DNA from 3 places in the Kitasatospora sp. NPDC101801 genome. Region 3 is predicted to be linked to each of the others. Evidence: riboswitches for the same ligand, from Rfam matches in the RefSeq annotation. Region 3 holds a riboswitch; each other region holds the start of a gene.
What was found. A riboswitch is a leader RNA that binds a small molecule or an ion and turns the genes downstream of it on or off. The one in region 3 is predicted to bind cyclic di-AMP.
Positions count from the first base shown of each region.

Region 1: it holds a riboswitch for cyclic di-AMP, as region 3 does, so the genes downstream of both, ACIRPK_RS06120 (peptidoglycan DD-metalloendopeptidase family protein) here and ACIRPK_RS30895 (transglycosylase family protein) in region 3, are expected to answer to the same signal.
Region 2: it holds a riboswitch for cyclic di-AMP, as region 3 does, so the genes downstream of both, ACIRPK_RS15850 (NlpC/P60 family protein) here and ACIRPK_RS30895 (transglycosylase family protein) in region 3, are expected to answer to the same signal.

Region 1 covers NZ_JBIWML010000002.1:409,492-411,748, forward strand. Annotated here, with positions in the region: gene ACIRPK_RS06120 (peptidoglycan DD-metalloendopeptidase family protein) at 198-1,235, opposite strand; cyclic di-AMP (ydaO/yuaA leader) riboswitch at 1,241-1,406, opposite strand; gene ACIRPK_RS06125 (DUF6348 family protein) at 1,767-2,257, shown strand, end outside.
Region 2 covers NZ_JBIWML010000011.1:94,754-97,010, forward strand. Annotated here, with positions in the region: gene ACIRPK_RS15850 (NlpC/P60 family protein) at 108-1,193, opposite strand; cyclic di-AMP (ydaO/yuaA leader) riboswitch at 1,204-1,368, opposite strand; gene ACIRPK_RS15855 (NlpC/P60 family protein) at 1,736-2,257, opposite strand, start outside.
Region 3 covers NZ_JBIWML010000041.1:32,502-34,758, forward strand. Annotated here, with positions in the region: gene ACIRPK_RS30890 (cytochrome P450) at 1-865, shown strand, start outside; cyclic di-AMP (ydaO/yuaA leader) riboswitch at 1,077-1,227, shown strand; gene ACIRPK_RS30895 (transglycosylase family protein) at 1,233-1,946, shown strand; gene eno (phosphopyruvate hydratase) at 2,152-2,257, shown strand, end outside.

The DNA of each region.
Region 1 (2,257 bases), on a different contig from region 3:
CGCAGGGAGTCGCGGGGAACCACGGCAAGGAGCTCCCCTTGGCCCAGGTTGGCGAGTTGGCTGGTCAGCCGCCAGGCGGTGCCTACGTCTTCCAAACTGGCCACGCGAGTTCGATTCTCGTCACCCGCTCCAAACACTTCGGCCCCCCGGTCAATGACCGGGGGGCCGAAGTCGTCTGAGCTGGGGTCAGACCCTGATCAGACGCTGACGCCGTGGGCGCGCAGGTACGCGACCGGGTCGATGTCGGAGCCGTAGGACGGGCCGGTGCGGACCTCGAAGTGCAGGTGCGGGCCGGTCACGTTGCCGGTGGCGCCGGAGAGGCCCAGCTGCTGGCCGGCCGAGACGGTCTGGCCGACCTTGACGGAGATCGAGGAGAGGTGGGCGTACTCGGAGTACTTGCCGTCGGCGTGCTTGACGACGACCTCGTTGCCGTAGGACCCGCCGTTGCCGGCCGAGACCACGGTGCCGGTGGTGATGGCCTTGACCACGGTGCCGGTCGAGGCACGGAAGTCGACGCCGGTGTGGTAGCCGCTGGACCAGGAGGAACCGGAGGCGTGGTACGCGGTGGAGGTGCCGCCGCTGACCGGGGCGACGTAACCGCCGGCCGCCACGGTGGCGGGCTTGGCGGCCTCGGTGGTGGCCGGGGCGGTGGTGGTCGACTTGGCCTTGGGGGCCGTGCTGGCCTTCGGGGCCGGGGTCGACTTGGAGCGGGACGCCTTGGTGGAGTCCGTGGTGCTCGTGGAAGAGGAGGAAGAGGACTTGGTCTCGGTCTTCGGCGCCTCGGCGGCCTTCGGAGCCTCCGCGGCGGGCTGCGGCGCGACGGCCGCGGCCTGGCCGGCGAGCGAGAGCTGCTGGCCCGGGTAGATCAGGTTCGGGTTGCCACCGACCACCGAGCGGTTGTCCTGGTAGAGCTTCTCCCAACCGCCGTCCACCTGCTTGGCGGTGGCGATCTTCGAGAGGGTGTCGCCGCTGACGACCTGGTAGCTGCTCGCGGCCGGGGCGGCCGGAGCGGAGACCGGGGCCACCGCGGTGGCGGCGGTCTCGGTGGCGACGGTGGTGACGGCGGCGGCCGGGGCGGCCGGGGCGGCCTGCGGCACGGAGGCGGCGGCATGGCCCTGGTGGGCGCTGGCGGCGGCGACCGGCAGCGCGAAGGTGGCGCCGAGCACGCCGGTCGCGACGGCGATCCGGGTCAGGTGGGACAGCTGGACGCGACGGTGCTTGCCCTGTGCGGACATGGGGGTGGTCCTCTCCGACGCCTACGAGGTGAGCTGTCGGGTGCGGGCTGGAGATGCCCGGCCGCAGGAATGCGGCTTAACCCCAAGCCGGCCCGGTTCACACCGGTTCGGCGACTTACCTTGGGTCCCCCGCTCCTGCCATGCGTGCCTGGTACGAGGCGCCGGGCGGCGGCAGGACTCGGCGTTCCGCCCGGTTGAGCCCATCCGGTCGTTCACCGGACAGGCCTCGAAGCAAAGCCGATCGGCCGCCCGCTGGCAAGCCCCGGTTGAACGATGAACAAGGATGATCAGGGACGAAGGTCACGTCCGGTCCGGGACTTGCGACCCGGAGGGTCCGATTCGGCGACACTTCGTCCCCGATCGGTTCACGGAGGGTGGCCGATATCGCCGTCCGTACCCACCTGGCCCCGCTCCGCCAGCGCCGACAGTGACACCGCTCACGCCGGGCCGATACGCTCGCCACGGTCGCGCTCGAACGAAGGTGTTCGAAGCGCCGTCGAGCAGAGTTCTGTCGAGCGAGGAGCCCCGTCTGTGCGCCCCGAGGAACGGCTGGCCGTCATCCAGCGCGCGGCCGTCCGTGAGCTGGCCCGGCTCGGCCAGGAGTTCACCGCCGACGGTCCGCTGCTGCGCGGGCCCGGCACCACGGCGGTGGCGTTCCGGGAGCACGACGAGCACGGCACCGGCGGCGGCCACGTCGACCTCGGCTACGTGCTGCGGCTCGGCCAGGGCGACGCGCCGGTGATCTGGGACTGCGCGGCCGGCGTCGGCGGCACCGAGGTGGAGCGGCTGGACAGCGCGGTGCGGATGTGGGCGGGCACCACGGCGAGTGCCGTGGTCGGCCTGCTGACCGGCGGCGGCGACCACTACGACGCCCCCGAGCTCCCGGGCTGGCACGTCGTGCAGGGCCCGGCCGCGGTGTTCGGCGTCGACACCGACCCGCTGTTCGACTGGGTCGCCGAGCGGGATCTCGGCCCGGTGCTGGCCGCCGCCGTGCTGCCGGAACTGGCCGAGCGTCAGGTCAA
Region 2 (2,257 bases), on a different contig from region 3:
TACAGTGCCGAATATTTGACCACCAATCGGACATCTGCTCGGCCCGGCCGGAAACGCCGCAGGCCCGGCACGTGGCCGGGCCTGCGGGCGTTACGACGGGCGGGTGGTCAGACCCGGACGATGCGGGTGATCGGCATGACCGTGGCGGACTCGTGCCGGACCAGGGTGCCGGTGCGCGGCGCGTGCACGATCTGACCGTTGCCCACGTAGAGGCCGACGTGGCCGCCCCCGCGGTAGATGATCAGGTCACCGGGCTTGGCGTCGGCGATGTTGGTGCCGATGTTCTGACCGGCGCCCATCTGCGACTCCGAGGTGCGCGGCAGCGAGATCCCGGCCTTGTTGAAGGCCCAGACCATCAGGCCGGAGCAGTCGAAGCTGTTCGGGCCGACGGAGCCGTAGCCGTACGGCTTGCCGATCTCCGCCTCGGCGGCGGCGATCACGGTGCCCGCGTACGACCCGGCCGGCAGGCCGCTCAGGTCGGTCCGGGTCTCCGTGCGGGAGGCCCGGTCCGGCTCGGCGGTCTTCGACTCGGTGGCCGCCTTGGCGGCCGAGTCGGCGGCGGCCTTGGCCTCGGCGGCCCGCAGCTCGTCCTGCTCCTTGCGGCTGAGCGTGTCGAGCAGCGCCTGCGCGGCGGCCAGCTTGGCCTGGATCTCGTCCTTGCCCGCCCGGAGCTCCTGAGTGGTGCGCTCCAGGTCGGCGAGCTTGTTCTGCGCCTCGGACTTCTGCTGGTCGAGCTTGCCCTGCTCGCCCTTCAGCGTCTTCAGGGTGTCCGCCTGCGAGGTGCCGAGCTGGCTCAACGAGTCGGCCTGGCCCAGGAAGGCGTCCGGGCTGCTGGAGAGCATCAGCTGGACGGTGGGCGATATCCCGCCGGTCCGGTACTGCTCGGCGGCGATCTCGCCGAGCGTGCTCTGCAGGGTGGTCACCTGGGCCTGCTGCCGGGCCACCTCGTCCTGGAGGCCGCTGACCTGCTTCTGCAGGGTCTGCTGCTTCTCCGTGGCCGCGTTGAACTTCTCGGTCGCGTCCTCGGCCTGCTCGTGGAGCTGGTCGACCTGGGACTTGACCTCGTCCTTGGTGGGGTTCGGGTCGGCGTGCGCACCGGTCTGCGCGGACAGCGCCACCGCAGCGGCGGCGGCAGCCGTGATGATCGAGACCCGGGTACGGCCGGCAGGCTTGGGACGACGATGGGACGCCACGAAGGCGGGCTCCTTCTTCCTACGTCCGCCTACCGGGTGAGCTGACGGGTTCGGGCTGGAAGAGATGCCCTACAGCGCCTCACCGTCGGGCCGTCTCGTGACGGTCCGTCGACCTGGCGCCGATTCACCCCGAGGAACGTGGTTCCCCGGCTCCGATCGACAGCGCCCCCAAGAGGGCTTCCCCGTAGGGCAGTCGGAACTGCCCCGCTGCGTCTCGAACTCGGCGGTAACCCCCGCCGCCACCCAGGCTGGGTGATCGACAGTGCGGTGGTTCGAGAAGGACCTTAGTAACCCAACCGTGATCGGTTCAAATCCTTGTAAGAAAAAAGTCGGAATGAAGTCGTGATTCTTCAGTGATTGCGACCGAGCGTGATCGGAATTGCACGCTGTGCCGACGAACTCCCGGGATGCGGACGCGACGGGGCCCGCCGGAAGTGTCCCAGATCACAGGGAGGTTCCGACGGGCCCGGGCGTGTCACGCGGCGTCAGTTCGACGCCTTGATGGGGAGATGTCCGTTATGCCGTATCAGGCTGACGGTGGATCAGACCCGGCGGATGGTCTTGATCGGCATCGCGTCGACCTTCATCACCTTGACCACGTCACCGGTGTGCGGGGCGTGCACCACCAGGCCGTTGCCGATGTAGATCGCGACGTGGTGCGCGTCGGGGTGGTAGATCACCAGGTCGCCCGGCTGCGCGTTCGCCCAGTCCTTGCCGATGTTGGTGCCGACCGAGGCCTGGTCCTGCGAGGTGCGCGGCAGCGAGACGCCCGCCTGCGCGTACGCCCAGACCACCAGGCCGGAGCAGTCGAAGGAGTTCGGTCCGGTGGCGCCCCAGACGTACGGCTTGCCCTGCTTGCCCATCGCGGCGGAGACCGCCGCACCGGCGTAGCCGCTGGCGGGCGGCAGGTTGCCGACGTCGATCCGCTCGCCGCCGCGCGAGGCGCGGTCGCCCAGCACCGCGTTCCGGTCGGCCGCGCTCAGCTGGTTGAGCAGCTTCTGGGCCTCGGCGAGCTTCTTCTGCACCTCGGCCTTGGCGTCGTTCAGCACCTTGGTGTTGCGGTC
Region 3 (2,257 bases):
GATCGACGACTTCGCGGCCCGCGGGTCGGCCGACCTGATCCACGAGTTCGCCTTCCCGCTCCCCATCTACGCGATCTGCGACCTGCTGGGGGTGCCGCCGGAGGACCAGGACGACCTGCGGGACTGGGCGGGCGCGATGATCCGCCACCACGGCGGGCAACGTGGCGGGGTGGGCCGGGCGGTGAAGCGGATCCGGACCTACCTGCTGGAGCTGATCCACCGGAAGCGGGCCGACCTGGGCGACGACCTGATCTCCGGGCTGATCCGGGCGAGCGACCACGGTGAGCACCTGACCGAGAACGAGGCCGCGGCGATGGCCTTCATCCTGCTGTTCGCCGGCTTCGAGACCACCATCAACCTGATCGGCAACGGCACCTACGCACTGCTCCGCAACCCGGCCCAGCGCGCCCTGCTGCAGGAGTCGGTGCAGCGCGGCGAGACGGCGCTGCTGGCCACGGCGGTGGAGGAACTGCTGCGCTACGACGGCCCGGTGGAGCTGGCCACCTGGCGGTTCGCCACCGAGCCGCTCACCATCGGCGGGGTGGACATCCCGGTCGGCGACCCGGTGTTGGTGGTGCTGGCGGCGGCCGACCGGGACCCGGCCAGGTTCGCCGCGGAGAACACCCTGGACCTGGCCCGCAAGGACAACCCGCACCTGGGCTTCGGGCACGGCATCCACTACTGCATCGGTGCCCCGCTGGCCCGGCTGGAGGGTCAATTCGCCCTGGCCACGCTGCTGACCAGGCTGCCCGACCTCCAACTGGCCGCCGAACCGGAGGAGCTGCGCTGGCGGGGCGGGCTGATCATGCGCGGGCTGCGGGAGTTGCCGGTCTCGTTCACGCCGGAGGTCACCGACCCGCACTGACGGCGTGTCGGTCAGATCTGATCAGGCGTGATCTGAGTACGCATCAATCTGGACATACCAGTATGGTTTGTGGACGACCCACAGCGCAGCGTGATTTCTGTGTGATCTGTTCGACATAAGCTTGTGATCCATCGGGTCATCTGCTTACTCTCCCTGGTGTTCGCAGCTGCGAACCCCGAGCGCGGAACGCCGAGTCCTGCCCGCCGCGCTGCCGGGACACCGACCAGACCCTTGGGCAGGGGCGGGGGACCCAGGTAAGTCGCCGTCCCCCACGGCTTGGGGTGAAGCCGCCAGCAGTGGCGGCCGGGCCACCTCCCGGTCCGAACCCGACAGCTCACCTCGCAGGCGTGCGGAGAGGGACTTCTTCATGCTCTTCACCGGTTCGGGCCGTCATCGTCGTCGTACGCAGACCGAGAAGGCCATCGCCGTGGCGGGTGTCGCGGGCGTCGGCCTCGCACTCCCGCTGCTGACCGCCACCGGCGCGCACGCCGCCCCGGTCGACACCTGGGACAAGGTCGCCCAGTGCGAGAGCGGCGGCGACTGGGGCATCAGCACCGGCAACGGCTTCTACGGTGGCCTCCAGTTCACCCCGAGCACCTGGAAGGCGTTCGGCGGTCAGTCCTACGCCCCGCAGGCCAACCAGGCCAGCAAGGGTCAGCAGATCGCGGTCGCCGAGAAGGTGCTCGCCTCGCAGGGTCCCGGCGCCTGGCCGGTCTGCTCCGTCAAGGCCGGTCTGAGCAAGGGCGGTTCGGCCGCCCAGGTCGACACCTCGGCCGGCAAGTCCTCCCGCTCGGAGACCCGTACCCCGGCGCCGAAGGCCACCCCGAAGGCCGCCGCGCCGAAGCAGGAGACCGCACCGAAGCCCGCCACCCCGAAGGTGGACGCGCCGAAGGTCAGCACGCCGAAGCACGCCGCCCCGGCGCCCGCCACCGGCGGATACACCGTCAAGTCCGGCGACACGCTCTCGGACATCGCCGCCGCGCACGGCCAGGACTGGCAGCAGGTCTACCAGGCCAACCGGTCCACCATCGGTGGTGACCCCGACCTGATCCTGCCGGGCCAGCTGCTCAAGCTCGGCTGACGCGGAACTCCCGCGACACTCCGTCAGCAGGGGCCGTACCGCTTCCGGGTGGTACGGCCCCGTTTACGGTCATTCAGGTGAACTACCGATGAGTAGCCCGGCCACACGGTGAGACGGGACCAAGGTCAGCGTGGCCCCGGGCTCCGGTGCGGTTAGGCTCTGGTCGTAACGACAACAGATCCCGCTTCCGTCAAGGAGATGCCACGTGCCGTCCATTGATGTCGTCGTAGCCCGTGAGATTCTCGACTCCCGTGGCAACCCCACGGTCGAGGTCGAGGTCGGTCTGGACGACGGCAGCACCGGCCGTGCCG